2 regions of the Pseudoxanthomonas suwonensis 11-1 genome follow, and region 2 is predicted to be linked to the other one. Evidence: predicted binding sites of a transcription regulator. Region 2 holds the regulator's gene; the other holds the start of a gene.
The links. The regulator FliA, encoded in region 2, starts transcription of late flagellar genes. The targets are predictions, from matches to a motif close to TAAAGTTTNNCNNNCNNNGGCCGATAA.
Positions count from the first base shown of each region.

Region 1: the regulator FliA is predicted to act here: its motif matches at 2,459-2,485, upstream of PSESU_RS02230 (methyl-accepting chemotaxis protein).

Region 1 covers NC_014924.1:489,738-494,147, reverse strand. Annotated here, with positions in the region: gene PSESU_RS02235 (BCCT family transporter) at 1-605, shown strand, start outside; gene PSESU_RS02230 (methyl-accepting chemotaxis protein) at 590-2,422, opposite strand; gene PSESU_RS02225 (glycoside hydrolase 5 family protein) at 2,531-3,823, opposite strand; gene ggt (gamma-glutamyltransferase) at 3,992-4,410, opposite strand, start outside.
Region 2 covers NC_014924.1:1,634,168-1,638,577, reverse strand. Annotated here, with positions in the region: gene flhF (flagellar biosynthesis protein FlhF) at 1-1,287, shown strand, start outside; gene PSESU_RS07475 (P-loop NTPase) at 1,328-2,161, shown strand; gene PSESU_RS07470 (RNA polymerase sigma factor FliA) at 2,158-2,904, shown strand; gene cheY (chemotaxis response regulator CheY) at 2,935-3,327, shown strand; gene PSESU_RS07460 (protein phosphatase CheZ) at 3,324-3,950, shown strand; gene PSESU_RS07455 (chemotaxis protein CheA) at 3,954-4,410, shown strand, end outside.

The DNA of each region.
Region 1 (4,410 bases), 1.1 Mb from region 2:
GCACCTTCATCGCGCGCGTGTCCTACGGCCGCACCATCCGCGAGTTCGTGGTCGGCACGGTGCTGGCGCCCAGCCTCCTGGGCTTCGCCTGGTTCGCGGTGTTCGGTGGCATGGCGCTGTGGCAGCAGCTCTTCGTGGCCGACCTGCAGCCGGTGCTGGAAAGCGGGTACGAGAACGTGCTGTTCGCCCTGTTCCAGCACCTGCCCGGCAGCACCGTGCTGAGCGCGGTGGCGGTGGCGCTGCTGGTGGTGTTCTTCGTCACCTCGGCCGATTCGGCGGTGCTGGTGCTGGCCAGCATGTCCAGCGACAAGGCCGGTGACCCGCCGCCGCTGCGGCGGCTGGCCTGGGGCGTGGCCATCGCGGTGGTGGCCGCGGCCCTGCTGCTGGCAGGCGGCCTGGACGCGCTGCAGGGCCTGGTGACGATCTCGGCCCTGCCGTTCGCGCTGCTGCTGGTGCTGGTAATCCTGGCCATGCAGCGCACGCTCTCGCATGCACGGAAGGTGCGCCGGCGACGCGCGCAGGCGCTGCGGCACGCGCTGGAGCACTGGGTCTACGGGCCGCACGGCACGCGCGGCCCGCCGCCACCGCCCTACTCGAGCGAGTAGCCGATGCGGAACCCGCCCCAGTGGCGGCCATCCACGTACACCGGCACCGACAGGTCGAACATGATCTGCCCGGTGTCGCGGCGGTAGACCTGCAGCCGGTACGGATCGGTGTGCGCGCCGACGCTGCGGCCGACGCGGTCGCCGAAGATGCGCTTGGTGCGGTTGCCGACCAGGTCCTTCGCGCGGTCGCCGGTCATCGGCTGGCAGTAGCGCTGGTTGTGGGTGGGCACGTAGCCGTCCGGGTTGGCGCTGATCGCGAAGACGATCCACGGCTCGGCGTTGGCCACCGGCTCCTGCAGCGGCGGCAGCACCCGGTCGCACAGCGAGTCGAACGGGGTGCGGTACTTCGGCGGATCGATCCCGGGGATCTGCCTGTACTCGCGCGAGAACAGGGACTCGGCGCTGATCCGGCCATCGGCCACCGCGGCAGCCAGGGCCATGCCGATGCGGCGCGCGCCGGCCTCCGCCAGCTCGCGAACGCGCGCATGGCGCGGCTCCCGCATCGGGTCCGGCGGCAGGCGGAACAGGCCGACGCAGTCGTGCAGGGTGGATACGCCCTGGCCCAGCGCCTCGCTCAGCTCGGCCACGTGGGCGGCGTGCTGCAGGTTGCTGTGGCCCAGGCCGACGACCTGTTCCACCGCGCGGTCGATCGCCAGCACTTCCTCGCCCTGCGAGGTGATGCGCATCGCCACCGATTCCATCGCCGCACCGGCACCTTCCAGCGACTGGCCGATGCCGGCCAGCACCTCGCCGGTATGGCGGGCCGATTCGGCGCTCTCCCCGAGCGCCTCCACCGTGCCGCCGACGATGGCGCGAACGTCGCGCGCGGCGCTGGCGGCGCGTTCGGCCAGGCGCCGGATCTCGGCGGCGACCACGGCGAAGCCACGACCGGCCTCGCCGGCGTGGGCGGCCTCGATGCCGGCGTTGATCGACAGGATGTTGGTCTGGAAGGCGACCGAGTCGATCACCTCGATGACCTCGCCGGCGCGGGCGGCGCGGCTCTCGACCTGCTCCATGGCCGCGGCCAGGGCACGCGCGGCCTCGCCGCCGCGGCGGGCGTCGGCATCGGCGCGCACGGCGGCGGCGCGTACCTGCTCGAGTTCACCGCGCACGTCGTCCAGGTCCTTGCGCAGGCGGCTGGTCGCGGCCAGCACCTGCTCCAGGGCGTCGGCCTGGGCACGGGTCTGGTTGGCCAGCTCGTCGTTCTCGCCGACCACCTTGGGTACGTCGGCGGCCAGCTGCACGGAAAGGGCCACGGCCTGGCGCACGGCCTCGGCCAGGTTGCCGAAGCCGGCGGCCAGGCGGCGTCCGCATTCGCTCTCGGCGTGGGCCGGCGGCAGCTCCAGGGCCAGGTCGCAGCGGGCCAGGGTGTCGTTGACGTGGGACAGCAGCTCCAGCGGCGCATTGCTGCCGGCCAGGCGCCGGGCCAGCGGGAGCAGCAGCGGATGGGTGACGGTCGCCCCGGCGGTGCCGGCCAGCAGCGCGGCCTCGCGCATCAGGGTGGCGGTCTCGGCATGCGGCAGCGAGACGATCCAGCCCTCGCCGTCGGCCTGGTAATGCACGCGGCGGGCCGGATCGTCACCCGGGGCCACCCAGGTGCCGCCGGCCTCGTCCAGGTCGGAAGCCTTCAGCCCCCACAGCGGCCCGGCGGCCGCGACCGGCAGCCCGATCTCGTCCAGGCCCAACAGGTCATGGGCGCTGCGGTTTGCGGCCACGACGCGGCCCCCGCGGTCCAGCCGCAGCAGCGCGACCGGTGCATCGGGCAGCGCAGCGGTGGTTGCCTGCGTGCTGTCCAGCGACTGCGTCGCCGACTCCATGGTCGACATGTGCATTCCCTCCTCTCCCGTTTTGGCATATCGGCCGTCGGGAGGAAGGACTGAAGCCCGGAGGGGAAATAAAGCCCGCGACGGGGTCCGGCCGTACCGTTACGGGAGCTCGCGTATGGCGCGGGCGTGCCCGGAGACGATGCGCAGGGTCGAGGCGTCGCTGTCGAACAGCGAGAACAGGCCCTGCGCCTCCTGCGGCGGGTCGCCGGTGAAGGGGTCGCCCTCCTTCCACATCCAGTCCGGGTTCGAGGTGCGGCCGCGACCGCCCCAGGCCCAGAAGTTGGAACCGGCGATCGGCGCGCCGGCGCGCGCGTGCTCCAGCACCCGGTCGAAGATCGCCTTGTAGAAGCGGTCGCGCGCGGTGACGCCGGAGGCCGGGTCGTAGGAACCCTTGTCGCGGTTGAGGCCGAACTCCGACAGCACGATCGGCTTGCCGAGCTTCCGCGCCATTTCAACGTGGCGGTCGATGTACTCCAGCGAGGTCTCCAGCCCGGGCTCCAGCCGCGCCGCCGGATCGTCGTGGTCGATCCAGCTCCAGTTCGACGGCCACAGGTGGAAGGTCAGGTAGTCGATGTTCGGCGAGGCATGGGCGATCAGGTAGTAGTCGTCGTCCGACAGCGAACCCTTGTTGCCCTCGCTGCCGCTGCTGACCAGCTGCCTGGGCGCCAGCTGGCGGATGAAGCCGGCGGTGTCGTGCAGCCAGGCGCGGTACGCCTGGAAGTTGGGCGCGCCACCGGCGTCGCTGCCCGGGCGCGGTTCGTTGGCCAGCTGCCAGGACATCACCGTCGGATCGTCGACGTAGGCGATGCCGTTGACGCTGTTGCGGCGGGTGATGACGGTGCGGATGGCGTCGCGGTACGCGGCCTGCGCCTCGGGCATGGCGTAGAAGCGCGCCGAGTTCTGCATGAACCCGTTCCAGTCGCCGGTCTCGTCCGGATCGAACACCGGCTCGCCGGTGAACCAGGACACGTACTGCGACATGCCGCCGGACCACTGCCAGAAGTTGTTGAGGTAAAGCACCGCCTTCATGTCGCGCTGGCGCATCTCGTCCAGCAGCACGTCCAGGCCTTCGAGCAGGCGCTGGTCGTACTCGCCGGGCGCGGTCATGAAGGCAGGGCGTACGCCGCGCTTGAAACCGCTGGCCTCGCTCATGGCGAGCACGCGCAGGTTGTCGATACCGGCAGCCTTGAGCTGGTCCAGTTCCGCGCGCAGGCGCGCACGGTCGCCGACCCCGTCCTCCGCGCCCAGGTAGGCGCCGTACCAGAAGTTCGCACCGGCGAACCGGTAGGGCTTGCCGTCGAGCAGGAAGCGGGTGCCCTCGACCCGGACGAACCCGGATTGCGCGGCCAATGCCGGCGCGGCGGACAGCATTGCCAGGAGCATCGCCACCATCGTTGCAAACATCCCGAATGGGCGGCCGGGGCGCTGAGATAACGATAACTCGCTCATGCGGGAATGCTCCGTGGCAGGGACGCGGCATTAGAACCCAGGGCGACGGCGCGGGCACGCTGCGGCCGCACAAACCGGCGGTCGCCCCTGCCCTGCGCGATCGCGGCTGCCTCAGTAGCCGGCGGCCTGTCCGTCCTTGCGGCTCTCGGAGGCGCCGTAGTAGACGCCGGTCGCCGGATCGCGGGCGATGGCCTGGTAGCCACCGTAGGGACCATCGGCGAAGGTCACGCGATGGCCCTTGCGCATCAGCGCGCGCACGGTCTCCCAGGAGAACCCGGTCTCCAGGTTGACCTCGCCACCGTCGCTCATCGCCGTGGCAGCGCCGGTCGGCTCGGTCGAACCCTCGTGCTGGATGCGCGGTGCGTCGCCGGCCTCCTGCAGGTTCATGCCGAAGTCCACCAGGTTCATCACGATCTGCACGTGGCCCTGGGGCTGCATCGCCCCGCCCATCACCCCGAAGCTCACCCAGGGCTTGCCGTCCCTGGTGATGAAGGCCGGGATGATGGTCTGGAACGGACGCTTGCCCGGGG
Region 2 (4,410 bases):
CGCCGCACCGAGGAAGGCGTGGAGATCGTGGCCGCCAGCAACTACGACGAGGACGCGGTCCAGCGCGCCCTGGTCGAGGCCCAGCGCGCCAGCGTTCCGGCGCCGCCGCCGCCGGCCGCCATGGCCGAGCCGACCGCCCCGGCCCCGCACGACTTCGCCGCGGCCATGGCCGCCGCCCTGGCCACCCCGACCGCGCGTGCGGTGTCGGTGCTGCCGCCGGAGGTGGTGATGGCCCATCCCGCGCAGCCGGCCGCGCCCGCCGCGCCTGCCGCGCCCGAACCGATGCCGGCCCCGGTCGCCCAGGCTCCCGTCGCACCGATGGCCCCGGCGGCCCCGGCGGCCCCGGCGCTGGCCGCGGTGCCGGAAGCGGCGCCGGCCGACGACGCCCAGCTGCGCTCCATGCGCGAGGAACTGGCGCAGATGCGCGCCATGATCGAGCGCGAGATGCACCGCCTTACCGACGAGCGCCTGCGCGGCTCGCCGGTGCGGCTCAAGGCCATGGAGCTGATGGAGGATTACGGCTTCGACGCCGGGATCACCCGCGACATCGTCCTGGAGCTGCCGGCCGACACCCCGATGCATCGCGGCCGCGGCCTGATGCTGGGCCTGATCTCCCGGCGCCTGCCGGTGTGCCCGGTCGACCCGCTTGAGGCCGGTGGCGTGATCGCCCTGGTCGGCCCGACCGGCGCCGGCAAGACCACCACCATCGCCAAGCTGGCCGCCCGCTTCGTGGCCGAGCACGGCCCGCGCGACATCGCCCTGGTCACCACCGACACCCACCGCATCGGCGGCCGCGAACAGCTGTACGGCTACGGCCGCCAGCTCGGCATCGCGGTGCACGAGGCCGACAGCGATGCCGCCCTGGTCAGCCTGCTGCAGCGCCTGCAGGACTACCGCCTGGTGCTGGTCGACACCGCCGGCCTGGGCCAGCGCGACCGCGCCCTGGCCAGCCAGCTCAACTGGCTGCGCGCCGCCCGCAACGTCAGCACCCTGCTGGTCCTGCCGGCCAACCAGCACTACGCCGACCTGGACGAGGTCGTCCGCCGCTTCGAGTCGGCCCGTCCTCAGGGCGTGGTCCTGACCAAGGTCGACGAGACCGGCCGCCTCGGCAGCGCCCTGTCGGTGGTGGTCGACCACCAGCTACCGCTGACCTGGATGACCGACGGCCAGCGGGTCCCGGAGGACCTGCACCGCGCCAACGCCGCCAGCCTGGTGCTGCGCCTTGAAGATCTGCGCCGCGCTGCCGATAAGCCGAACATCCCGGAGCACGACCATGCCGCCGCATGAGCCCCGTTCCCCCGTCCAGAGCCCCAGCTTCCGCACGCCCATGAATCCCGCACCGCTCGCCCCCGTCCGCAGCATCGCCATCACCGGCGGCAAGGGTGGTGTCGGCAAGACCAACCTGTCGGTGAACCTGGCCGCATCGCTGGCGGCGCTGGGCAAGCGCACCCTGCTGCTGGATGCGGACCTGGGCCTGGCCAACGTGGACGTGCTGCTGGGCCTGTCGCCGCAGCACACCCTGGCCGACCTGGTCGCCGGCCGCTGCGAGCTGGACGAGGTGATCCTGGAAGGCCCCAACGGGATGCTGGTGGTCCCGGCCGCGTCCGGTCGTCGGCACATGGCCGAGCTGCAACCCGCCCAGCACGTCGGCCTGGTCAATGTTTTCAATGACCTGCAGCGTGATCTTGATGTACTCGTTGTAGATACTGCCGCCGGCATCACCGACAGCGTGCTCACCTTCTGCCAGGCCGCGCAGGACGCGGTGGTGGTGGTCTGCGACGAGCCGGCCTCGATCACAGACGCCTACGCCCTGATCAAGGTCCTGTCCCGCGAACGCGGCGTGGACCGGGTCCAGGTCGTGGCCAACATGGTGCGCAGCCCGGCCGAGGGCCGCGGGCTGTACGACAAGCTGTCGCGGGTCTGCGAGCGCTTCCTCGGCGACGTCTCGCTCAACTTCCTCGGCGCGGTCCCGCAGTGCGACTGGCTGCGCATGGCGGTGCAGCGCCAGCAGGCCGTCGCCACCGCCTACCCGGCCAGCCCCTCGGCCCGCGCCATCGCCGAGATCGCCCGCCGCACCGCGCGCTGGCAGGCCCCGACGGCGCCGCGCGGCAACATCGAGTTCTTCGTCGACCGGATGATCCGGCAAGGCGCGGCCGCATGAACGCCGTTGCCGAATACCGCGCGGTCCAGCAGCGCGCCAGCAGCGACGACGCGGTGGTCCGCCACGCCGACCTGGTGCGGCGCATCGCCCACCACCTGGCCGCGCGCCTGCCGGCCAGCGTCGAGGTCGACGACCTGATCCAGGCCGGCATGATCGGCCTGATCGAGGCCAGCCGCAGCTACGACCCCGAACAGGGCGCCTCGTTCGAGACCTACGCCTCGATCCGCATCCGCGGCTCGATGATCGACGAGATCCGCCGTGGCGACTGGGTGCCGCGCTCGGTCCACCGCCGCGCCCGCGACGCCGCCGCCGCGGTACGCGAGATCGAGCAGGCCACCGGCCGCGCCGCCGCCCCGCAGGAAGTGGCGGCCAAGCTGGACATGCCGTTGCCGGAATACCTGCGCCTGCTCGAGGACGCCTCGCGCGGCCAGGTGCTGAGCCTGGACTCGCACGTGGAGGACCACGGCGACGTGCAGGTCAACAGCAACAGCCCGACCCCGCAGCAGGTGCTGGAGCGCGGCGACTTCGGCCGCGAGCTGGCCACCGCCATCTCGGGCCTGCCCGAGCGCGAGCAGCTGGTGCTGTCGCTGTACTACGAGCAGGAACTGAACCTCAAGGAGATCGGCGCGGTGCTCGGGGTCAGCGAGTCGCGCGTCTGCCAGATCCACGGCCAGGCCGTGCTGCGCCTGCGCGGCCGCCTGTCCCAGTACGAATCACGCGACGCCGGTCTTGAAGACGACTGAGCCCGCCTCGAAACGCCAACGGAGCACGAAGTGAACAAGAACATGCGGATCCTGATCGTGGACGACTTCTCGACGATGCGTCGCATCGTCAAGAACCTGCTCAACGATCTGGGCTACAGCAACACCGCCGAGGCCGACGACGGCCACACCGCCCTGGCGGCGCTGCGGGCGCAGCCGTTCGACTTCGTCGTGACCGACTGGAACATGCCGGGCATGACCGGCATCGAGCTGCTGCGCAACATCCGCGCCGACGCCCGGCTCAAGACCCTGCCGGTGCTGATGGTCACCGCCGAGGCCAAGCGCGAGCAGATCCTCGAGGCCGCCCAGGCCGGCGTGAACGGCTACATCATCAAGCCCTTCACCGCCCAGACCCTGGAGGAGAAGCTCAACAAGATCTTCGAGCGCCTGGCGGCCACCGCATGAACACCACCGCCTCCCCGGAGCGCACCGCCCTGGTGCAGCGCCTGCACGACGCACTGGAGGCGCTCGAGCGCGGCGACGAGAGCGCGCTGCGCAACGAGATCGACGCCCTCGCCGCGGCCCGCACCCGGCCGCTGGTGCAGGGCCTGGGCCGGCTGGCGCGCGAACTCAGCCAGGCCCTGGGCGAACTGCCGCAGCTGCCGGCCGAGGCCACCGAGGCCAGCGGCGTGGAGCTGGACGACGCCTGCGCGCGCCTGGACCACGTCATCGACATGACCGAGCAGGCCACCCACCGCACCCTGGACCTGGCCGACGAGTGCCGCGCCCTGGTCGAGGGCCTGCGCGCCGAGGGCGTGTCCGACGGCCAGGACCAGGTCCTGGACCGCATCCGCAGCAACCTCACCGAGATCGCCCTGACCCAGAGCTACCAGGACATCACCGGGCAGATCATCAAGCGCGTGGCCGGCATCGTCCGCCGCGTGCACGAAGGCTTCGGCGAACTCGGCCTGCCGCCGCGCGGCGAATCGCGCGAGCCGGCGCTGGCCGGTCCGGCCGTGGCCGGCATCGATCGCCACGCGGTGTCGCAGGTCGACGCCGACGCCCTCCTGGCCGACCTGGGGCTGTAACGCATGAGCGGGGTGACGCCGGAAATCGCCGCCGACTTCATCGTCGAAGCCCAGGAGATCCTGGACCGCCTCGGCGAGCAGCTGGTGGAACTGGAACGCGCGCCGGGCGACGCCGAGCAGCTCAACGCCGTGTTCCGCGGCTTCCACACCCTCAAGGGCGGTGCCGGCTTCCTCGGCATCCAGCCGATGGTCGAGCTGTGCCATGCCGCCGAGGAAACCCTGGGCGCGGCGCGCTCGGGCCAGGCGGTTCTGGATCCGCTGCACTTCGACGCCGCCCAGCGCTCGCTGGACTGGCTGCAGGCCATGCTCGACGCGGTCGCCGCCGGCACCGAACCCGAGCATGCCCCGCCGGAACTGATCGCCCAGTTCGCGCTCACCGCCGCCGCGCCCGCGCCGGCGCCGGTGCAGGCCGCGCCGGTCCCGGCCGCCTCCGCGGCCACCGGCAGCGACGACCTCATCA